3 regions of the Clostridioides sp. LIBA-2809 genome follow, and region 1 is predicted to be linked to each of the others. Evidence: riboswitches for the same ligand, from Rfam matches in the RefSeq annotation. Region 1 holds a riboswitch; each other region holds the start of a gene.
The links. A riboswitch is a leader RNA that binds a small molecule or an ion and turns the genes downstream of it on or off. The one in region 1 is predicted to bind cyclic di-GMP.

Region 1 (8,581 bases):
CTTTTACTTCCAACATATATCGTAATTTCATCTCCAGCTCTAGCAGCTACACCTAATGCCTGCCAGTCATTTCCCATACCTAAGTTATTCGACTTAACAGTATAGTTTCCACTCTTATCTTTATATTTTCCTGATACATTTATATCTTGATTAACAGTAGTCACATCAGTAAGTGTTGCTCTATCATTATATAAGTCTTGAGCTAATTTTAATTCTCTTTCTATAACTGTTTTATATGGATGATATTCTCCACTTGCTGTATCTGGAGTATTAAGTCTATCTTTTAGTTCTGTTATTTTTTCTTGAGTTATACCTTCTTTTAATTCAACTTGTAAATCGTCTGTAAATAAGTCTCTTACCTCTTTTTCTATACTGTCATACTCATAGAATTTAAGCTCTGATATATTAGATTTATATGAATAAGATGAACAGACACTAACTTGTATCTTAGTCGCATTTATTGGTTCTTTTAATCTAACCATTACGTATTTATTATTATTTACAGGGTCTGTCTTTGTTTCAAAAGGTACATCGCCTAAATTATGTAATTGACCATTTTCATCCCAATAGCGTATCTCAAAGTCATTTATTGTCTTATCAGAAATATCAAATCTAGGTGTAGCCATAAAAGTATCCATAGTATAAGCTTTATCAAAAGTTATGATTGGACCTCTATTTGTTCCCTCAGCAGCATTATATTCTGGGAAAGTCCAATGTGTTGTAAAATCTCCATCTACTATATTAAATTTATCAAATGGATTTTTATCACTATATTCACTTTTATCATATCCAGCTGGATAAGTTACATCTACTATATGATTAGTTGGTATTCCATATCCAGCATCAGACTTAGTAGTGTTAATCAGTCTATAGTTAGGTGTTGTTGGTGCATCTACACTTTCAGTTGTACCTAGATATATCTTAGACATTCCACTAGTACCTAAGTGGTTAGTAGCTGTCATTCTAACTTCATATGTTGTATTATCCTTAAGCCCTTCTATTTTTGAACTTGTTCCACGAATAAGCTTATCATTGTATTTTATCCAAGAGCCATTAGAACCTTTTTCTCTGTAATATAAATCAAAATCTTTAGCTTGTTTATGATTTTTCCAACTTACATCAAGAGCTTTAAATCTTCCTTTAATACTTATGCCTTCTGGTGGCTCTGGTCTTGTATCTGGAACAACTTGAAACTCTAATATACTATCTGGGCTAAATTGTATTGGCTTATAGTTTGAGTCTACATTTTCTGGTACTCCATCTAAATTCTCTGATGTTGCATCTTTGTATCCACTAGACCAATCTCCATTTAAAGATTGTATGCTAACTCTATATAATCCATATGCTTCTATATCTCTAACTTCTATAGTATTTTTACTAGTTTGTAGTTTTTTAGTTGATAATACTTTACCTTTACTATCAATTGTATCTAATATAAGTTCATATGCAGATACATTTACTTCATTGTTCCAATAAAAAGATACCTTTTCATTTCCAACAGCAGTACTAGTTGCTATTTTATTAATTTTTGGTATATTCATTTCTGGCTTTGGTATTTCTTCATAAACATTATTTAAAAACTCAACTTTAGATATTTCTGCAAGATTTCTATCATTAGCTGTTGTAGCTGTTATTTTTATAGTTATCTTTTTCACTGCTACTTGTTTACCAAGATTTATAACTATATCGCTATTTTGAACTTCTGCATATGTTTCTAAAGCTGACCTACTATATGTAGATGTCGTAGAGTTATCATCTTTACTAATATTATTATCTTCTTTTGGTGTATCTTTGTCTAAATCAGATTTATCAGTTGATGAGCTTTCTTTATCATTACTCTCTTTATCATTGTTTTCTTGTTCATTTGTATTAGAATCTGATTCTTCTTTATCATTGTTTTCTTCTTGAGTATTATCTGAGTTATTATCAGATTGCTCTGTATTTTCTTCTTTATTATTTACTTCTTCTTGTTGTTCTTCTTTTAAAGTTTTCACATACTCTTTGTTTTCATAAGGAATCTGTTGAACATTACCATCTTTATCCGTAACCTCAACTATTCCTTTTGCTGGAGCACTCCCTTCAGGAGCTTTAATATTTATGACTTCCATATCAAGTGCTTCTGATAAAGCTATATCCATCACTGCCGGTTTTTCTTCTGATATTTTATCATCTTTATTTGCTGGAGATATTGTAACTCCATTGTTTTCTCCACTAAACAAATCTTCTATAGTACCTTGAATATTTGTATCACTATTTTCTTCTAATGTTACCTTACTTGTATCTACTATAGGATTGGTAGGTACTATACTTTCTAGACTATTTGCATTTTCATTTTGTCCTAGATTTTTATGTACATAGTCTAGGTCAGCAATATCTACCTTTCCATCTCTATTTAAATCATATTCTTTTTTATTTGAATCTATATTTTCTAAAACTTCATTATAATCATTTTTATCTACTTTTCCGTCTCCATTTACATCACCCATTAAGAATAGTTCATAGTTTAAAGGTTTATTTTTACTATCTACACTTGCTCTATTACTTAATAAAACCCTTTGAGAATAACTTGATATATCAATATCTTTAACTTCTTTATTCTTAAATCCACTTCCAGATACTTCTACCTTGTATTTTCCAACAGGTAAATTGCTGAACATAATATTATAATATGATATATTTTCATCTTTTTCTTTTATTTCACTTCTATTTGCAGATAATTTTTTGATAGTATATTCTATAGTATCTGTTCCTATATTTATACTTCCTGAATTTTTACCTCCAAGTTTTATTATCCCACTATTATTACTACCATCTTTTAATTGTAGTTGTATATCAGTTATACTTTCTGATTCATTATTTTTGATTGGAAGTGAAAAATTTAAATCCACTTCTAGATTCCCCTTTAGCTTTTCTGTAACTGATTTTTCAACTGCCCTTAGTTTTCCCTCTAATATAGGCTCTGCAAAAACATTCAATGGTGCACTACACATGGACACTGCTAGTACACAAGATATTGCCTTTTTCATGAAATAACAATCCTCCCTCAATAAATCTTTAATTTTCCATGAATTTAAATGCTATAGTTTCAGACAATAAAAAAAGACACTCAAAGAGAATCTTTATTATAAATAAAAAGAACTTGCTCTTTTTAGCAACTGGCTGATATGGCTTTATAAGCTTTAATCCCTATAGTTTTGCGTCATTAGATTTCCCTAATTTTGCCATTTAATTTTCAATGCTTTTATACCCATTTTATACTATATTTAAACTTTTTAATACAATTTTTTTATGTTAAAATACAAAAAAAGAATATTTATATTATTATGTTAATATAAATATTCTTTATCATTATAAATACATTACTTATATGTTATTTTCTAATTATTATCTTATTACATATTTCCAGCGCTTATCTATATATTATTATCAAAGTATTTAAATCTCTATAAACACCTATTCTTTATATCTTCCATAAAACTCATGTGTTGCATATATAGTCTTATCTCCTGTCATAGTTAATCCAAATCCCATTATTTCATATCCCTTATGTAACATATTTGTACCTTCCTCAGGATTTGTCTTCCACTCATTAAAAATAAAGTTTCCTATATCATCTGCATCTCTATTCGTATATACAGGCTTATCTGGGATTTTATACTTAATTATATTTTCCCCTTGAACAGAAATGTATCCAGGTTTAATCTCACTCCAATCTAGATACTTCAAAAAAGTAGAATACGAATTTTTACCATTTATAGTGTGAGATAAAGTCTTTTTATTTGCCATTAAATTAGACCAGTCATTTGCTAGACCTTCTAATCTACTTGCTACAGATAACTCTCTTACTCCATTTTCTTTTCTGTATTGTTTTGTAAGAGCATATATTTTTCCCTTTATCCTATCCTTAAATACTTTATCATTTGGATTATAGTACAATCCTTGTTGGTTTGGCGAAGCTTGATTTATACATTGCTTGATGACATTTTGATTTATTCCTCCTAGTACAGTCAATTTATCTGCACCACTTAAAATACTCTTATTGCTACCATTTTCAACTAAAACCACAGGCGCATTTTTTGCTATTGTAGAAGCTGCCAATGCATCAGTTAGTTGCATACCCTTACTTAAATAAAATTCTTTACTGTCTTTATAGAACTCTTGTATAACTCTCTTATTGGTATCAAATCTATCTGTTCCACCTAATCTAACAGAATTTGTACTCTTAACCAGTTCATCACTTATTATCTCACTAGAACCAAGTGCATAACTCTTTAATCCTGTTGTATCAAATCCTACACTGCCTCCATCTGTAAGTATTATAGGTACTCCATCTCTTGCTGCTACTGGTGATGCACTTATTGCATCTGCTTCTCCTGTAATTCCATTAGCTATAATTACTTTATCTATTGGTTTGATTTCTTTGATTTTTTCAGCTATTTTTATGCTTGTATCAAATCTATTCTCACCAAATATTCTTTGTACAACCTTCTTTTTAGATAGTAACTGATTTTCAACATTTTTACTTATTGTCGATTCTGAACCTATTATATATATAGTATTTGCTTTGTTTAATCTTTCCATAGTAGTATTTGGGATTTGATTTTGTTTTGTCATTAAAATAGGCGCGTTTAATGCTCCTGCTAAACCACTTGCACTCAAGCCATCTGACAAGCTATTATCCGAATTGATTAGTATTGCTGTATTGTAGTTTTGTTTGTCTGCTATTTTTGCTGCTGTCTCATATCTGTCAGTTCCTTTTATTTGTTCAACTGATGTGAGCGCATTTACTCTAGGAGTATTTACCATTACTAAAAATAGTGTAAGTCCTATAGCAAATATCTTTCTACTATTCTTCATATTTTTTTACCCCCAATATTAGTTTTTATAATTTTGTTATATTGATTTTACTTAAACTTAATAAAAAGTTACAATTTTGTTACCATATTTTATATATGATACCATAGTTATCCATCTAACTCAAACAATATAATTAAAGTTTTTATTATTCATAAATTCAAAACATTATAACTTATTTTCTTTAATTAAGTGATAGTCTCAAAAGTTTTATTAAGTTATACACTCAAAACAATATAATTTAATAAGTATTTATTTTCTATAAACTTTCTTATGTTCAAAGTTTTTTAAATGGATATCTTAGAATACAGTGACTACAAGATATAATAATCAAAAACAATAAAAAGATGGTATCCTAACTTATTTTAAGATACCATCTTTTCATTATTTCTATTTTAATTGTTTATACTTATTTATTATCTATATTATATCTTACTTAGCTAAACATTATCTAAATAAACTTACAAATTTAAATTTTATATACTATTAGTTTCTAGTAAATAAGTTTATTTTTTCTGCTATTTTCTCAATAGCATTTTTAGCTATTCCTTCACCTATTTGTACTAACTTAGTAGTATTCTTAAGTCTTAATTCAACTACTTCTTCTTGTGACTTAGAAAGTTCTTCTGTCGTTAATATTATTGGTGCCTTTGCACTAGCTGCAAGTGGTGCTGCTGTAAGTGCATCAACTAATTGTCCGTTTCCACCTACATAACCATCTTTTGCAACATATGCTTTAGTTGCTCCTGCATAGTACTTGTTGATTACTTTAGCATTAGTGTCTTTTCTGTTTTCTCCTGCTAATCTTTCAACTTTATTATTTAAATCTATTTCAACTAATTTATCTTCAACGTCTTTTGATACAGAGTTCTCTCCACCAACTATTTCTAATTCTTTTCCATTTAATAACTTCTCAGCTTTAGTATCCAATTCGTTACCTGTAACTATTATTGGAGCACCAAATTGAGCAGCTCTAGCAGATATACTCATAGCATCTGCTTCTCCATTTCCACCTACTACGAAAGCAGTCTTAAATGTATCTTTTAATTGTTTTGCTATTTCTAAAGAAGTTTCAAATCTATCTTCTCCAGAAACTCTTTCAACTTTATTTACACCTAACTTAGCAAGTTTTTCTTCAGTTTCTTTTGATATTTTAGATTCTCCACCTACTATATATATTTTCTTAGAAGATAAGTTGCTTCCAAGTACTCTTAATATCTCAGCTTCTATTTCTGATGGTAATGAATCTTTCTTTGATAATAGTATTGGTGCATTTTTTTGAGATGCAAGTGGTGCTGATGCCAATCCATCAACTATAGCATCCTCTCCAACTAAGATTATTGCTTCTGCTGCTCCATCATTAAATCTCTCTTTGCTAACCTCTACTGCTGTTGTAAATCTTGAATCTCCAGATAAAACTTCTACCTTTAATTCTTTTCCATCTTTAACATCAGTTAATACTTTGTGTAAATCTCTTACTAACTTATGGTTTTTGCTTGATATACTCATTGTTTCTGGCTTTTCATTTGTCTTGCTTAAAATCATATCAAAGCTTGATTTTTCTGGCTTATCTTTATCATCACTATCTTCTTGCTCTTGAGTAAGTATTGCTACATTTTCAAATGTTAAAGAATATCCATTTTTAACCTTATTAACTATTTGTCTTCCTGATGTAGTTAATCTAACTCCATCGAATAAATCTTCTGCTGATATATCTTGTAAATCTGCATTTTTAACTGTTATTGTATGTAATTCTTTTGATTCTATATCACTATATTTCTTTTCATAACCTTCAAAAGTACTTTCTTCTGATATTATTTGTTTTGAGAAATCTAAGTGTTGGTCTCCCACATTTATAGTAATAACATTTTTTGAATCTTTCGCTCTTTTTACTTCAACTGAACTTGTAGATTTTATTGTTGCTGTTAATTTGCTATCAGAATCTTCTGCTAAAGTTGCATTGAAAGCATTAACTGCATCTACTATTTCTTGAGCTGTTTTGTAATTTTCAATTTTATAGTCGACTACTTTTCCGCCTAGAGTTTGATGACCTTTGTCTTGTATAGTAACTTTTAAACTTTGTCCTTCTACTAATGCATTTATTTTGTTTTGTAATTGAGTTGCATTAGTTAAATTTACATTGTCAACTTTTATATCGTAAACTCTATCATTTACATTTGCTCCTGCTTTTGTCTCTTCAAATTTAATCTCTAATGCTTTTCTAACTTCTTCAATTAATTTAGTAGAATCTTTCGCACTTACTGTGTAACTTTTATCAACATTTTCTGACACAGTGTTGTCTGCAAATATTGGTGCTGCTGCACTCATAACTGTGGCTCCTGCCATTACTATTGCCATACTTCTCTTTTTGTTGCTTAACATATTTATGTCCTCCGAATATTATTTTTTGATTTTTTTATATTCGTATTTCCCACATATAAATAATATTATATATAATATTATTTTTCAATATATTTTATGTGTTTACATAATTTACTAACTCAATTTTTAAAAATCGACGTATAAAAATTTATATTTTGAGCATACTATTATACTAATTTTTGCTAATTAATCCTTTATACTTAAATTAAATATATACCACTAATTTAATACTATTTTACAAAGTTTAAGACTACTATTTATCACAATAATCATTGTAAAACAAAAAAGGATACCTCATAATGATAATAGAATCATTTTAAAGTATCCTCTTGAAAATAACTAAGTCAATAATTTTCTATCTTTCACACTCTTGATTTGCAACTGTACAAGAAGTTTTACAAGCTGATTGACAAGAAGTTTGACACTCTCCACATCCACCTTTTGCAGCACTTTGCTTTAAAGTAGCTTGAGATAAAGTTTTTACATGTTTATTTTCCATTTTCAACGCCTCCATTTCTAATTGTTTCCTATTGATTATATCACAAAACTACTCTAATATAAACTCTATTTAAAGTTGACACCCAATACGCCTCCAATACCTCCCGCTGCTGATATTAACAATAACTTATAAATCATTCCTACTTCAAACACAAACTTTTCTTGTGCTAAAAACACAGTTAAAAAAATACATACTATGTACAAAAGTCCAACTAAAAGTCCATACACAAGACCTTTTTCTTTCATGTGTTTTGAAGTATAAAAACCACCTATAGCTGCAGAAATGGTAGTTATAAATGATGCAACCATAGTTATATTATCTCCACCAATATCTGTAAATGTCAAAAATAAGTTATACACTAATAAAACAGCCAAAGTTATTATATACGCATACCCTAGACCTTTAAAAATATAATTAGATTTTCCCATAAAAAAACCTCCTCTCAAATTAATATATATTCGAGAAAAGGCTTTTAAATTACTATTTTACTGTTCTTCTATTTCTTCTTTTCTAGATTGAACTGTCCCTATAGCCCATTTTTCAAATGGAACTTTAGTTCTGTTTGGTCCTAATTCTAGTATTACAACATCATCTTCAACTTTAGCTACACTAGCTACTATTCCACCTATTGTAACGACCTTGTCTCCTACACCTAGGCTACTTCTCATTTCTTTTAATTGTTTGTCTTTTTTCTTTTGAGGTCTAATCATTAGGAAATAAAAGATTGCTATTACTACTACCCATAGACCTATACTCATCATTATTTGTTGCTGTGGCATTAATTTTTCACTCCTTTGTAAATTATACTCTTTTGTAAATTATAATAAATATTTATATAACAATCTA
Region 2 (8,581 bases), 1.3 Mb from region 1:
TTTTATAGATAAATTTGACTATGATAATATTGGAGAGGTTGTAGATATGATAAAAAGATATAATGCTGGTGGTCTTCATAGAAAAAAGCTAGAAGAAAAACAGTCAAAAATAAAACATTTCATTATAGATAAACATTGTACTGCAATAAAAGACTGTATAGATAAAGCGTATAGTAAGGCTGATATTCATAAAGTCAAATATAATTTACATAAAAATGATGAAATTGAAAACTATCAATTATTTGTAGCCTTATATGGGCATGTAGTAGAAAATAAAAAGAGTTATAGGTGATAAAATGGATAATATTTGTATCAAACAATTTGAAAATTATTTTCAGGAAGATTGGGACTATTTTGTAGAAAATAAATCTATAAATGGAACATTTCTTCAAACTCGAAATTTTATTAATTATCATAAAGAAGGTAAATTTTATGACCATTCACTAATGATATATAAAGGTAAGGAGATAATTGCAGTTATACCTGCATGCGAAGTTTATGAAAATAATGAAAAAATATTCTTTTCTCATTTAGGTAGCACCTTTGGTGGAATTTTAATAGGAAGTAGTTTCAATGATATTAAACATGTAAAGGCTATTACAAGTATATTAGAAGAATATTTATATAAAAAAAATTTTAATAAAATATTACTAAGAAATACGTCAAAAATATTTTGTAAAGCAGATACTTCATTGTTAGAGTATTTTTTATTTAAGAATGATTACATGTTTTATGATGAATTAAGTATGTTTTTAGAATTAAATAAGTATAAAGAAAATATATTGAAAAACTTTAGTTATAGCAAAAGAAGAGATTTTAAATATTCTTTAAAGAATAATCTTACCTTTAAGAGATTATATGATGATAAAGATGTAATATCTTTTTTTGAATTATTATCTAATTGTTTAGATAGAAAAAGTGCCAAATTGATACATTCAATAGAAGAACTCTTGGACTTCAAAAATAATAGATTAAAAGATATTGTAGAATTTTATGCAGTATATATTGATGATATTATGATTTGTGGTAGTATGGTATTTAATTTTCAAGATAAGGTTTATCATACTCAATATCTAGCATCAGATTCAGCATATAATAAATATTATCCAATGATATTTTTAAACTATAATCTGATTAAAAATGCCTCAGATAGGAATTTCAAATATTTGTCATTTGGAATTAGTACATTAAATAAAGGAAAATACTTAGATGAAGGTTTGGCAATATTTAAAGAAGGCTTTGGCTCAAGTGGTGTTTGCAATAGAACATATTATAAAAATATAAATAAGTAATAAATCATATTTTATAAAATTTCTTGATTGCAGTAAATCTGTAGTATTTTAGTTTTTATATAAAAATAATTAACTTATAAAGAAGGTTTGTATATGAAAAGATTAATGATTTTAGGCTCAATTAAGTACTTTGAGAATATTGTTATGTCAGCTAAAAAAGAAGGAATATACACAATTGTTTGTGATAATAGAATTAATACACCTGCTAAAAAAATATGTGACGAATCCATAGATGTTGATGTATTTGATTTTAATAAAATAAAAAATATAGCTATAGATAAAAAGATTGATGGAGTTTTGACTGGATTTACAGATTCTTTGATGGAACCATATTCTTATATTGCAAATGAATTAAATTTGCCATGTGTAATTTGTTGCAATCAACTTGAGTCTGTAACTAATAAATCAGTTATGAAGGCATATTTTAAAGAAAATAATATACCGACAACTAATTATTGTGTAATTGAAAGCTTAAAGGAGATAGAAAAAATACAAGGATTAAAATTTCCACTTGTAGTAAAGCCAGCTGATGGCTATGGTTCAAGAGGAGTCTATTTTACAGCAGATATAGATGAATTAATAGAAAAATTCAAGTTTTCTAAGGAAACTTCACAAAATGGACAAGTAATAATTGAAGAATTCTATGAAAGTGATGAAATCCAAGGTCTAGCTTGGGTTTATAATGGAGAATCACATGTATTTTATATTGGAGATAGAGAACTTGTAAATATACATGAAGGGAGAGCTGGAAAACCAGATAGATTACTGTATCCATCAAAGTATTGTTTCCAGTATGAAGAAGAAATAAAATCAATATATCAAAAGATAACTGAGGTTTTTAATATAAAGAATGGACCTCTTTATGTTCAGATGTTAGTTGGCGTAGATGGAATAAAGGTATCTGAAGTTATGCCAAGATTACCTGGGGGATGTGATTATTTGGCAATCTCACAGATAACAGATTTAGATATAGGAAGGCTATTTGCAAATTTTAGTGTGAATAATCATATTGATTTTGATAAAATAAAAAAGTACAATATGAATTTATCAAAATGTGTATATGCATTACCAATATACATAAGACCTGGGACAATAAAGAAGATAAATAACATAGATAAAATAGAAAATTTAGATTATGTAACTCAAATTTTGTTGCTTGTAAAAGAGGGAGATACTATAGAGTTATATGAAGATGAGAGACAAGATTGTGGAAGGATTTATGGAATAGCAAATAATATATTTGATGCAAATAAGAAGAAGAAATATATTCATGAAATGATAGAAATACTTGATGAGAACAATGAGAATATGATAGAAAATTTTTAAATAAGGGAGCATGGTAGATATGAAGTTAATAACTCACGAGCAAATTATGTCATTAAATATCTCTCAGAAGCAAGGATATGAGTGGATAAAAGAATCATTTTTAACAAAAAAGGATTGTCAATTACCACCAAAAATAAGTATGGTAGAACAAGGACATATATTTTACAATGTAATGCCATCCTTAAATCATAATCATATGATTGGTGGAATAAAAATGGTTACAAGATTGCCAGGAAGAAATCCAAGTTTAAATTCAGATATATTTCTATATGATATGAAGAATGCTAAACTAAAGGCTATTTTAGATGGTAATTATATTACAGCCTTTAGAACTGCTGCAGTGGCTGCTCTAGCAATTGATACTTTTGCTAAAAAAGACTTTAATACTATTGCTATTATGGGGTTAGGTGTAACTGCGTTTTCTATAATGAATATGCTTTTATATACTCTTAAAAACAGAAATATAAATATAAAGTTGCTTAGATATAAAGACCAGGCAGAGTCGTTTATACAAAAATATAAGGATAATGAGCAGTTTAATTTTAAGATATGTGATACACATAAAGAGCTTATTGTAGATTCAGATGTAGTGATTTCGACTGTTACATACACAGATGAATATCTTACAAAATTTGAATGGTTTAAAAAAGGTGCTTTACTATTACCTGTACATGTTATGGGATTCGGAAATGTAGATTATTTATTTGATAAAATATATTTAGATGATTATGATCATTTGAGACATCTAGAAAATATAGATAAATACAAGTATTCCTGCGAATTTCAGGATGTTCTAAGCAAACAAGCAAAAGGAAGAGAAAATGACGATGAAAGAATAGTATCCTACAATATAGGTTTATCAATACATGATATATTATTTGCAAGTAAAATCTATGAACTATGTGAAACTCTGAATTGTGAGGAAATAGACTTAAAAGAACCAAAAGAAAAATATTGGATGTAGCATATTTTTTATTGACAAGAATCTATTGTAAATTAAAGTATAAAGTGATATCTTGTTAGAAATTTATTAGAAATAGGATAGGTATATTTATGGACAAGTATAATTTGATTAAGTTTGAATCTATTGGAAATGAGAATGTAGGAAGTTTAGTTGCATTAGAGTCAAATAAAGTCATACCTTTTGATATAAAGAGAGTGTATTACATATATGATGTACCACATAGTATAAAGAGAGGATTTCATGCTCATAAAACTTTAGAGCAAGTATTAGTTTGCCTAAATGGAAGTGTTAAGATAAGATGCTATGATGGAATAAGAGACACAATCATTGCTATAAATAAAAATGATGTGGGACTATATATAGGGCCTGGGGTATGGCATGAAATGTTTGATTTTGATGATAAAACAGTCTTAATTTCAATAGCCTCTGAATACTATGATGAGGATGATTATATTAGAAATTATGAAGAATTTTTAAAATATATAAATATTATCTAGTTATTATGCATATAAATATTATCTTGATTAAACAAATTCAGCATAACTATATAGATAATAGATAGGTAAGGGTGTAACTTTATGTTAGTTAAATTTAATAATTTATTAGAGCAATTTAAGGTTCATAAAGAAGAATATGAGAAGAAGATTAAGGATGTAATGGAAAGTGGATATTACATCCTTGGAAATGAAGTAAAGTATTTTGAAGAAGAATTTGCTAGCTATGTAGGTAGCAAATATTGTGTTGGTTTAGCCAGTGGTTTAGATGCACTGATAATTGCTTTTAGAGCATTAGGAATAAGCGAAGGTGATGAAGTAATAGTGCAATCAAATACATATATAGCTAGTGTCATGGGAATAAGTATAAATGGGGCAAAACCAGTATTTGTAGAACCAAATGAATATTATAATATAGATTCATCTAAGATAGAAAAAAAAATAACTAGTAAAACCAAAGCTATATTAGTAGTACATTTATATGGTCAGGCAAGTAAAATGAAAGAGATACAAGAATTATGTAAGAAATATAATTTGTATTTAATTGAAGATTGTGCCCAATCCCATGGAGCTAAATATGATGGAAAAATAACAGGTACATTTGGGGATGTAGGTTGTTTTAGTTTCTATCCAAGCAAAAACTTGGGAGCATTTGGAGATGCAGGTGCTATAGTAACTGATAATAAAGAAATAGCTGATAAAGTGAAAGTACTTAGAAATTATGGTTCAGAAAAGAGATACCATAATAAATTTGTTGGATATAATTCAAGATTAGATGAAATTCAAGCAGGTCTGTTAAGAGTAAAACTTAAATATCTTAATGAAATTGAAAATGAAAAGTCAAAAATTGTAGATAGATATCTTAATGAAATTAGCAATCCAAAAGTTATACTTCCCAAAATAGAAAAAAACTGCACACATGTATGGCACTTATTTGTATTACAAGTTGAAAAACGAGATGCATTTATGAAATACTTAAAGAAAAATGGTATAGAGTCTATAATACATTATCCGATACCTCCTCATTTATCTGAAGCATATGCTTATTTGGGATATAAAAAGGGATCTTTTAATATAGCTGAGAATTATTCAAATAAAGTTGTTAGTATACCTTTATTTGTTGGTATGAAGGATGAAGAAGTTAGTTATGTAATTAAAAGCATAAATGAATATTAAATAAATTGTAATAATATCATAAATAAATTTTTCATATATAATTTAGTTAAAATTCATTAATTAATATTTTTAGACATTTATATATTATATAAATAAAATTGAAATATATAGAAAAATATAGAATAAAGGAATAGTTTGTCTTATATTTTTACGAAATGAAAATATTTTAGTCAAATTTATTATAATATGGGAGAATATAGTATTTATAATCTGTATAATTAATAATAATTAATTTTTGAAAATAAAATATTCAAGTATACATAAAAAAGATATTTAAAAAATTTGTTATTTATTGTATACTTAAATTAAAACTAAATAGGCAAAACTAAAGAAATTTAGTGACGCAAAGCTATAGGGGCTAAGGTTTGTATATGCGAACTATGCTAGCCAGTTGCCAAAAAGAGTCCTAAGTATATTTGTATACTTAGGATTAGTCGAAGTGACTGCTTTTTTGGCGGTCATTTTATTGTGGAAAAATTGCTTTATTATAGTAGAAAATACACATAATAACATATTTTACCAATTATAATATAAAATAAAGGAAATTTATCTAAAAAAGTTGCTATTTTACAAAAAAAGGCAACTTTATGAGGGGAAAATTAAATACATATTAAAATTTTTTTTTATTTTTATTGGATTTAATTGAATTCAAATTAGATTTCTTACTAAAATAATTCGTTATTATATTAATGTAATAGAATTGCAATAGATTTAAATGAACAAAGAAGTCATTTTTTGTAATATAGCAACTTCATTTTTTTAATCATTAAATATATCAAATAAATATATTTTGAGGAGGGGTGAGTATGAATACATATGACATTATAAAAATGGGATTAGATGCAACTAATCTAAGAAGTCAAACAATAGCAAATAATATAGCAAATATAAATACTGAAGGTTACAAAAAACATTATGTAACTTTTGAAGAAACATTAAATGAGGCCATGCCAAAAATAGAAGAAAAAATAGACAATTCCAAAGGGTTAAGAGTAGATGGCAATAATGTAGATATAGAAGAAGAGAAAGTAAAGCAAGCAATGACAACACTGCAATATAATGCTTTAATAGGTTTTGCAAATGGCAAAATCGCAATGACTAAATCAATAATAGGTGGGAGGTAACTAGAAGATGAGTGTGTTCAGTGGAATGGAAATCTCTGCTAGTGGATTAACAGCAGAAAGTTTGAAAATGGATATCATATCATCAAATGTAGCTAATATAAATGCTACAAGAGGTCCAAATGGAGAAGCATATAGGAGAAAAGTTGTTTCATTTGAAGAAAACTATGATAATAAATTAGGTATGTTAGGAGTAAAAGTCACATCTGTTGAAGATGACAAATCACCTCTTAAAGAAGTATATGACCCAGCTCATCCAGATGCAAAGCCAAATGGATATGTAGAATATCCAAATGTAAATATATTAGTTGAAATGACAGATTTAATAACAGCTTCACGAGCATATGATTCCAACATAGATACACTGAATGCTCAGAAGTCTATGATATCTAAAGCTTTGGAAATAGGAAAGTAGGGATAAATTATGCCAATTACACAAATTAACAATTTAATGCAAGGTGCAAAGTTAGATAATTTAGTTGGAGAAATAAAACCATTAAATCTTAATAATAAAGAAGAAAAAAAGAATTTTGAAGATGTAATAATAGATACTATAGACAAAGTCAATTTTCAACAAGTGACAGCAGATAATATGAAAGAAAAATTTATAAAAGGCGAAGATGTTTCTATGCATGAAGTTATGTTAAAAGGTCAAGAAGCACAACTATCTATGCAATATCTAATAGAAGTTAGAAACAAGATTCATGATGCATATCAAGAAATGAATAAAGTACAAATTTAGCCTTTTGAACAGGAGTAATAATCAATGATAACCAGTTTTAAAAATAAGATTAAGGAGCAAGTTGCTAAAGCTAGGACAAAAATAGGTTCTTTAAAAAAAGGGACCAAGATAGCATTAGGTATAGGGATTGTTGCTATATGTTTAGCGCTAGTATTTACAGCAATATCTGCAAGTAAAAATAAGTATGCAGTCTTATTTTCAGAACTAGATGTTCAAGATGCTGCAGATATATCAGCAGAATTAGAGTCTAGAAAGATAGATACTAAGGTAAAAGGAAGCACAATTTATGTGCCTAGAACAGAAGTTGATAAATTGAGACTGGAGTTAGCTCCAAGTCTTACAGGTGGTTCTAAAGGATTTGCACTAATGGATGATAGTTCATCTATAGGGCTTACTGATGAAGAGTTTCAAATTAAGAAGCAAAGAATCATACAAGGTGAAATAGAAAAAACAATCAAGAGTTTTCCACAAGTGGAAGATACTAGAGTACATATAACATTTGGAGAATCATCAGTGTTTGAGAAAGAGGCAGTTCCAGGAAGTGCAGCAGTTTACTTAATGTTAAAACCAGGAACAACCTTAGAAAAAAATCAAATAAAATCTGTTATGGCACTTGTATCAGGAAGTGTTACAAATATACCAGAAAAAAATGTTCAAGTTATTGATAATAAGATGAATTTATTATCAGAAGGTATCTTAGACGATGAAGAAGTTGATGAAAATAATCAACCAATAAATGGTGGTATTAGTGTTGATAAAAATAAGGCATCTGAACAAGCATTGAATAAACAATTAGAAAAGTCTATTTTGGAAATGTTAGAACCAATATTTGGGACAGGCAAAGTAAAAGCTACAGTAAATGCTGATTTAAGTTTTGATACAGCTGAAAAAACTGAAATAAAGATTGACCCTGATAAAGTTGCAATAAAAGAAACAAGGTCAAAAAATTCATCTAAATCTGCGACAAATAATGTCCAAGGTGTAGATGCTAATATGAATAATCAAGGAAATAAAAATGGCACTAACACAGAAGATAGTCTGGATGAGAGCTTTGAATATGAGACAGGTAAGATTGAAACTCATACGATAGTTGCACCAGGAGAACTTAAAAGATTGACAGCTTCTGTTGCTATAGATGGAAAAATAGCTAAAGGTGTTCAAGCTGATGTAGAAGATATTGTTAATAATGCTATAGGTATGGATGGAGCGAGGGGAGATACTCTTAGTGTTGTTTCAATGGTCTTTGACCCTAAAGGAAAAGCCGAGGCTAAACAAGAACTGGAAGAGATTAAAAAAGAAGGCTTCAAAGCTAATATAATGAAGGCAGTTATTGGAGTAGTGGTAGTTGTTGCAGTAGGTGCCATTGGATATTTAATATATAAGAAGAGAAGTGAACAAGAAGATATGGATTATGAGGATGAAGTTTATAGTGCTAATTCTGGTACTGTTGATAAAAAAGATAATCC
Region 3 (8,581 bases), 1.1 Mb from region 1:
ATTAAATAAACATCAATAATTAACAAAACGTTGTTCTTTAAATTACCATCTAATTAATAATAAAATCACATAAAACAACTATATAATTTTCATTGTTGTATTTAATAAAATTTCTTCTTCTTTCTTTTAATAAATATTAATATAACTAAAACTATAACAACAAACATAACTATTATTGACAGTATCAATTTTGATAAAATATTATATCTTCTTATACCTCGACTTTTGTGTCTATTTAGAATTCCATGTCCATAAGTTTTAGTTCTTGTAGTTCTTTTTTTTAATTTCACTCTACTTTTACTAGATTTGCTACGTTTGTGTCTACTTTTAGATTTAATAGTTTTAAACCTAGTATTATTAGATTGATAATTCTCTTGTGTTGAAAAAATGTATACACTAGAATCAGTAATAACGTCTGCCTCAACTTGTAATGGATTTATAATGCTGATTATAAGTAAAAAAGATATAATTACTCCAATCAACTTTTTCTTTTTTTTCATATTTTCCCCCTCATAAAAACTTATATCTAGTTTATTATAATATATATTAAAGTAAAAATTACAAAATTTTTCAAATTTCTTATATGTTTTCTTATCTTTAATATTATTTTTATTCTATAAAGTTTCTCTTTTGTTAAAATTCTTTAAATTAATAGTAAATTATGATACTTAGTACACAAAATACAAATTAAATCTACTTTCAACTAAATTTTCCATTTATAATTAAGATAGCTTAATTAATTTATTCTGTTTAGTATTATAATAATGATTTTTACAAAAGAAAAAGAATCCTATGATTAGGATTCTTTTTCTGAGATTTATTAGTGTATTTAAAGCTTACTAGTATCCAATTATGATAAACTTAAACATTCTTCTATATACTGGTTATATACATATCCACAATATCTTTTTCCACTTTTATCAATATTCACTCTTGCCCATTTCCCAACACTATAACATACTTCAACTTTAAAACCATCAGGAATTGTAGTTATAATTCTAGAGTCTAATGTTCTATCATTTCTAAGTTCTAAACTTAGACCATTTGTTCTTATATTTCCTACATAATTCTTTTTTCTATCTTTTACCATGTTGTTACTATTGTTTTTAACATTGCTTAATTTTTCTAAATATTTATAAAGTAACCATCCTTTGTCATAATTACTTTCAACTTCTGCCCATATTCCATCAACACATTTTAGCTTGACAATTTTACCTTCTGGTATACTTTTCAACTTCATACTATTTATGTCTGGTCTTTCTCTTAAATTTAATTTAATTTTAGTCTTAAAATTGATGCTAGATTCGCCAAAATTTTTTAACATTAATTCAGATATCATCTTAAGCCCTCCTCTTGCCAAATATTAAGTTATTAAAAATATATACTTTCAACAAATACTTTTAACAAAAAGAATCATTATCTTTTTGGCAACTGGCTGACATGACCTTTATTACATAAAGATTTTAGTCCCTATAGCTTTGCGTCATTAGATTTATCTAATATTGCCTATATCTGAATAATAACATAATTTGAACAATTTAAAAATAATATTACCTCAAATTTTATATTAATTAAATATAAATTAAATTTTTAATTAATAATAAGCAAAAAATACCTTTATATTTATTAATTTAATTATTGTTCTTCATAATTCATCTAAAAAATAGTAATTTATCTATGATACTATTACTTTTAACAAATCTTTTTTAATAAATATTAACACATAAAAATAATCAATAATTTTTTATATACTTAATTAATATTAAAAATTATTGATTAGTAAAAAACTAAAAATAAAATATATTAATTATATTCTTTTTTAAAATTCTTACTAATTTCTTTAGGATATATTTTGTATAAACACTTTATCATAAGAAGTTTATATTTTACTTTTTTAATAACTTGACAAAATAGTAATATTATTATATTATCATTATAGACCGACGGTCAGTTTAAATTTTTATATATCTATGACTAATATAAAATAAATCTAAAATATTCAATACAAAATTTTTAAGAAATGAGGATTATTTATGCTTAAGAGAATATTATTAAAAGATTTAACTCGAAACAAAGTGATAACAATTGCTCTATTTATTTTTATTTTGCTTGCATCAATGCTGGTATCTAGTGCAACGAGCATCATTATAGAACTAACTGATTCCATGACTTCTTTGTTTCAAAAATCCCATGCGCCTCATTATGTTCAAATGTATTCTGGGAAATTAAATCAAGAAGAAATTGACAAGTTTTCAGCTAAAACTCCATATGTAAAAAAGCAACAAACTACTGAACTTTTAAATATAAATGGAGCTAATATTTTTTTAGGAAATAAAGGAGAAAATCAGGCTAATAGTGTGCTAGAAAATAGCTTTACAAAACAAAATGATAAATTTGACTTTCTATTAGATATGGACAATCAAATAATGCAAATAAAAGATGGGGAAATAGGAGTTCCTGTATACTATATGAAACAATGCAATTTAAAAATTGGAGATACAATAAAAATTATTAATGGTAGTTTCTTTATGGAATTTACAATAAAAGATTTTATACGTGATGCACAGATGAACCCTTCTCTTGTTACTTCAAAGCGTTTTTTAATCAGTGATAATGATTGGGATACTTTAAAAGCTACTATGGGGGAAAGCGAATATCTAATTGAATTTCTCTTAAATGATATAAATAAAATTAGTGAGTTTGAAACACTATATCAATCAACTAAGCTCCCACAAACAGGTACATCAATAACTTATTCCACTTATAAACTACTAAATGCTTTGTCTGACGGAATTGTAATTGCTATTGTCATCTTAATTAGCATTCTTCTTATTACAATTTCTATTTTATGCTTACGATTTACTTTAATTACAACGATTGAAGAAGACTACAGAGAAATTGGTGTTATGAAAGCCATTGGTATTCAAAATAGTAACATCCAAAAACTATATTTGATAAAATACGTATTAATTTCATCTTTTGCAAGTTTTCTTGGCTATATATTGTCGTTATTCATAGGAGTTTTTTTTACAAAAAATATTTATATTTATATGGGAACAGTAGATAAAGATATCTTTAGTATTCTTATTCCATTTATAAGTTCAGTTCTTGTATTTGTAGCTATTGTATTCTTTTGTAAACTTATACTTAAAAGATTCAAAAAAATATCAGCAGTTAATGCATTAAGAAATAATCATTCTACAAACTCTGTAATACATGGATATAGCTTACAGCTATACAAAACCAAAATGACAAATGCCAATATATTTCTAGGGTTAAATGAAGTAGCAAGAAAATTTACTGTCTATGGATTGCTTTGTTTTGTCTACATGATTTGTATTTTCCTTATGATTGTACCACTTAATTTTCTAAATACTATTCAATCACCTGAATTTATCACTTATATGGGCGCAGGTAAGAGTGATATTCGTATTGATTTATCACAGACAAATCAAACCCAACATCTTTTTAATTCTATATTACAAAAAATTAACGATGACAATGATGTTGAAAAATATGAATCCTTTACAACAAGTTCATATAAAATAAAAAATAAAAATGGCAAAGTAGAAAATATGAAAATAGAAAATGGAAACTTTAAAACTTTCCCACTTACATATGTAAAAGGTTCTGCACCAACAAAAGAAAATGAAATTGCACTATCTGTTATAAATGCAAATGAACTAGAAAAAAGTATTGGAGATAATTTATCCATTTTCTCAAAAGGTAAAGAGTTAACTCTTACTGTTAGTGGCATATATCAAGACATTACATATGGTGGTAAGACTGCAAAAGCTATGCTACCATCTAAAAAAGATAATGTTCTATGGCATGTCCTAAATTTAAATTTAAAACCTGGAGTCAATGTAGCAGATAAATTAGAACAATACAGTATTAGTTATTACCCTGCTAAAGTTACAGATATAAATAATTATATAAGTCAGACATTAAGCTCTATTATCAACCAGTTAAGACTTGTTATAAAATTAGCTGTTGTCGTATCTATTGTAATTTCTTCACTAATTACAGCAATGTTTTTTAAGATGCTCATTACCAAAGATACACCACAAACAGCAACTATGCTTAGTTTAGGATTTTCTACTAGAGATATACGTATTCAATATATTACCAGAGCTTTATTAGTACTTATAATCGGAGTTATTTTAGGAATTATTATGGCAAATACACTTGGACAAAAAATATCTGGTTTACTACTTTCTGGTATCTCAAACCTTCAATTTATAGTAAATCCATTAATTGTATATATACTTTGTCCATCAGCTTTAATTCTCACAGTATTAATTACAATTATAGTAATTAATAGAGCAATCAATAAAATAAAAATTATGTCTATTATAGAGTAAGGGGTATGTTATGAATAATATTGTAGAAGCTAAAAAAATTATTAAAGAGTATACTATTGCTAAAGGAAATACACAGCAAGTTTTAAAAGGAATAGATTTATCAATTCAATATGGAGAATTTATATCTATTATGGGTGCTTCTGGGTCTGGTAAATCAACATTACTGCATAACATAAGCGGAATGGATAAATTAACATCTGGTATAGTCAATTTTTCAGGTGAAATGATTTCTAATATGTCCGAAGAAGCATTATCAAAACTTAGATTAAAAAATATGGGCTTTATATTTCAACAAAGTAATTTACTTAAAAACTTAAATATATTTGACAACATAATTCTCTCAGCTTACTTAAATAAAGAAGAAAGTCGTCAAATAATCAATGAACGAGCGACAAGACTTATGGAAAAAATGAATATTTCGGAAATAAAAAATAAGGATATTACTCAGGTTTCGGGAGGTCAACTTCAAAGGGCTTCCATATGTCGTGCTTTAATTAACAACCCGAAAATTTTATTTGGAGACGAACCTACAGGTGCACTTAACTCCAAGCTAACAAATGAAGTAATGGATATTCTTATAGCTATTAATAAATTAGGAACAACTATTATGCTTGTAACTCATGACGTCAAAGTAGCAGCAAAGACAGAACGAGTATTATTTATGTCTGATGGTATGATTGTTGGTGAAATTAAATTAGGAAAATTTAATAGTAATGATTTAAAAGAGAGAGAAAATAAACTAATAAGTTGGTTATCAGAGTTAGGTTTTTAATTTTATTAAACTATCTTCTTTATATACTTTAAAGCTGATGACTTATTCAATATTTGATGCTAAAATATAATTAATAAAATTTAATTATTAGGTGATTACATTATGAATATTACTAAAGGCATAACTTTACTCTTAACATTATCAATTGTAATATCTGTAGCAGGATGTTCTCTAAAAGAAAGCGCTAGTGAAGTAGCAAAAAAATATATTGATAGAATGAACTCTGGTGACTATGAAGCAGCATATAGTTTATTAAGCAAAGATAGCAAGAAAAAAATTAGTCAGGAGAATCTTGAAGAATTTCAAAATATTTTAGTTAAAACAAAAAGAATAATTAGTTATAAAATAGATAAAGAAAAAACCATAGAAACTTATAACTATGACGGAAAAAAGTATAAAAATGTAGTTAAATTAGAAGAAACTTTTGAAATAAAAAATCTCCTTTATAAAAAAGATGATTCTTTAAAGGTGAATAGATACTTTGTAGTTGAAAATAACAAATACAAACTCTTGTTGTATGAAGATTTCAAAAAAGAATTTGGTATTAATAGTATGGATTTTGCTCAACTTAAACTTGATGATTTTGGACTAAAAATCTTTGAAGAAGTTGAAGTCATACTAAAAAAAGCTATTAGTATTAATTCTACTGACTCAAATCTTTATTATGCACAGGCATGTAATTATATGCGTTTCGATGGATTTCCTGATTATCCAGATGCCACATACGATGCTTTAGACTCAATTAATAAGTCTTTAAAGTTCCTAGATAAAAAGGATTCTGACTATAAAAAAAATGCAAGCAATGTGTATAACTTAAAAGGAGTTATACTCATGTTTCATAAAAGATTTGATGAAGCTCAACAATACTTTAATAAAGCGTTATACTTTAATAAAGATAATGAAGATTCAAAACTTAATCTAGATACTCTAAAAAATAATCTACTGTAAGTATTTAATTTTTACCTATAGAAAGTATTTTTATATATGATTCTCTACAAAATCATAATTTCTATAAAACTGATTATAATTTTAAACTATAAAGACTTATTGCTATATAAATATTAATCTATAACAATAAGTTTTTTTATTTAAATAAAAAACGAAACTGTTAAAACTTAGAAAAACTTAGTTATAGAGATTTAAATTAAAAGTCTTAATAATTTTTCAATTATATTCTTAATAAGATATTACTAAATTTACACGTCTAGATTTAAACACATTTATTAAATACTCTACACAATGCATATGTAATCACTTAAATTACATTATCTCTATAATATATAATCTAAACATTAGAATATTATCCAAAAACAATAAAAAAGAAGGTATAAAGAGCTACCCTCAAGCTCAATATACCTTATAAATATCTAAACTTCATTTTTCACTAATTTTTCTATATCTTTGATAATATGTTCTTTAGATTTTTTTCCAGCTATAGCATCAAAAATTGCAACAGCTTTTTTTTCTCCAAACTTTTCTGCTACATCATTAAAGTCTAGAAATCTAACACTTTCTTTTGGTTTACCAAACATATAACACCTCTCATATATTTTTATATATTTATTATAACTTCTATATGTTTATTTTTCACCAATAAACGTTAGACAAATTAGTGCCTTTATTTTTTTAGTCTGATTTTACTTTCAAAATTCTTAACAAAAACAGTTTATTCTACTCTATAAATAAAAATAGACAATTTAATTTGTAGGAAACTTGATAATAAAATACAGTAAACAAAACTTTGTTTGTAAAAGTTTTTTATTAAAATTTATGAGAATTATAAAAAATTAATAAAAGAATAAAATTTAATTCAATTTCAAACAACCTATTATCAATAAATTATTGTTATCAAAATTATATATTAAACTCTTCTAAAACCTTTATTGCAAACCTTGCATTTGGATATGTAATAGACCCACCACCAATTACACCTATTTTTATTGCTTCTATAATTTCATCCTTACTTGCCCCAGAGTTGATACACCCCTCAATATGATAACAAATACATTCATCACATCGACTTAAAATAGAAATAGCTAATCCCATTAATTCCTTATTTTTTTTGCTTATAGCTCCTTCTGAATAAGTCTTATCATCAAGACTTCCAAATACTCTAAAAAATTCATCTGTTTCATTTAATTTTTTATTGTAAAACTCTCTATATTCCTTCATTTCTTTAGTGTTCATGTCCTGCCTCCTATATTTATAAATGATTTCTTATAAGAGTATCACACTATACTTAGCCTTTCAATATTAAATCAAACCTTTTAATTTACATTCAATAGACTAATTTATATAGATTATCAAAAACTTTTAATAACCTACTACTATTTTTATTAAAGAATATTTTTTCAGAGCTAAAATAAGTGTATTAATAAATTTTTAATTATATATTTTAGCTCTGAAATGTATTCTATTTATCCAAATATTATAATAGGAATTGATTGTATTAGTTATTTCTAATTGAAGTTCTATATAGCAAATAAGAATATATAAATGGCAGTATTATAATTACAAAAATTACAAAGATATTATAAAGAGGAATGCTAATAAAAGCATTAATAATTAATAATATCCCACCAATAATCCAAATCCATCCAGCTAAACGATGTGTCTTATTCCAATTTTCTTCATCATTAAGAGCCCATGGTGAAATTATTCCCATAGAATAATTTCTCTTACATTTAGGAAGATAATTTCCAAATAAAATAACTACTATCCCCAAAATCAATCCTGTATAAAAATTAAAATCCAAACTAATTCCTGTTGAATACAAAACCATCATTATTTGTAAGATGACTGAAAGTATAGCAACTCCCCATTTTGATAAATTTTGCATAACATTTGAAAAATTAGCCTTTTTAGGTTCATTTTCAAGTCTAAACCATGTATATAAATGAACACATAGCATTAATAATGGTACTCCAAAAGCTGCTATAAACTTTGGAGCATAATTATCTGGATTCCCATAACTATCAAAATGAATTGCAACTTCATTTGGTAGTCTCTTATAAAAATATATTGATACAATAAATGGTATAAAACATATTAATGTAGATAAAATAAATTGCTTATTTATCGCTTTTTTCATTATCTTTTTCTCCCTTCTCCATAAATTGTGAAAACCAAAGCATAACCTCTTCAAAAACCGAAATATTTATTTCATAGAAAATAAAATTTTTATACTTTGTCTCAAATATGAGTCCTGCCTTTTTTAATTGAGATAGATGATAAGAAATTGTGGCATTTGTCATATTAAATTTTTCACTAATTTCTCCTGCTGACATTTTATTCCCCCTTAACATAAGTAATATTTCTCTTCTTACAGGGTCTGAAAGAGCTTTAAACGTTTCTGGAAAACCCAACACCATCACCTCTCTATTTAGAATTTCATCTAATTAGAATATATCATAACTATTATTATATTTCAACAACTATTTAGATT

Region 2: linked by a shared signal. The riboswitch ahead of ACTG44_RS01810 (flagellar basal body protein) and the one ahead of ACTG44_RS15500 (M60 family metallopeptidase) in region 1 are both predicted to bind cyclic di-GMP.
Region 3: linked by a shared signal. The riboswitch ahead of ACTG44_RS10405 (SH3 domain-containing protein) and the one ahead of ACTG44_RS15500 (M60 family metallopeptidase) in region 1 are both predicted to bind cyclic di-GMP.

What each region holds. Positions count from the first base shown of each region.
Region 1 is NZ_CP197004.1:3,275,760-3,284,340, forward strand. It holds gene ACTG44_RS15500 (M60 family metallopeptidase) at 1-3,026, opposite strand, end outside; cyclic di-GMP riboswitch class I at 3,148-3,233, opposite strand; gene ACTG44_RS15505 (cell wall-binding protein Cwp9) at 3,454-4,857, opposite strand; gene ACTG44_RS15510 (cell wall-binding repeat-containing protein) at 5,341-7,236, opposite strand; gene scfA (six-cysteine ranthipeptide SCIFF) at 7,592-7,735, opposite strand; gene ACTG44_RS15520 (TIGR04086 family membrane protein) at 7,801-8,163, opposite strand; gene yajC (preprotein translocase subunit YajC) at 8,221-8,514, opposite strand.
Region 2 is NZ_CP197004.1:311,628-320,208, forward strand. It holds gene ACTG44_RS01780 (glycosyltransferase) at 1-292, shown strand, start outside; gene ACTG44_RS01785 (peptidoglycan bridge formation glycyltransferase FemA/FemB family protein) at 297-1,292, shown strand; gene ACTG44_RS01790 (ATP-grasp domain-containing protein) at 1,386-2,618, shown strand; gene ACTG44_RS01795 (ornithine cyclodeaminase) at 2,638-3,582, shown strand; gene ACTG44_RS01800 (sugar 3,4-ketoisomerase) at 3,672-4,079, shown strand; gene ACTG44_RS01805 (DegT/DnrJ/EryC1/StrS family aminotransferase) at 4,161-5,252, shown strand; cyclic di-GMP riboswitch class I at 5,561-5,651, shown strand; gene ACTG44_RS01810 (flagellar basal body protein) at 6,059-6,376, shown strand; gene flgC (flagellar basal body rod protein FlgC) at 6,384-6,788, shown strand; gene fliE (flagellar hook-basal body complex protein FliE) at 6,798-7,115, shown strand; gene fliF (flagellar basal-body MS-ring/collar protein FliF) at 7,140-8,581, shown strand, end outside.
Region 3 is NZ_CP197004.1:2,166,282-2,174,862, forward strand. It holds gene ACTG44_RS10400 (hypothetical protein) at 102-500, opposite strand; gene ACTG44_RS10405 (SH3 domain-containing protein) at 851-1,339, opposite strand; cyclic di-GMP riboswitch class I at 1,424-1,517, opposite strand; gene ACTG44_RS10410 (FtsX-like permease family protein) at 2,034-4,364, shown strand; gene ACTG44_RS10415 (ABC transporter ATP-binding protein) at 4,375-5,136, shown strand; gene ACTG44_RS10420 (NTF2-like N-terminal transpeptidase domain-containing protein) at 5,239-6,084, shown strand; gene ACTG44_RS10425 (hypothetical protein) at 6,504-6,668, opposite strand; gene ACTG44_RS10430 (carboxymuconolactone decarboxylase family protein) at 6,991-7,323, opposite strand; gene ACTG44_RS10435 (SdpI family protein) at 7,586-8,227, opposite strand; gene ACTG44_RS10440 (autorepressor SdpR family transcription factor) at 8,208-8,507, opposite strand.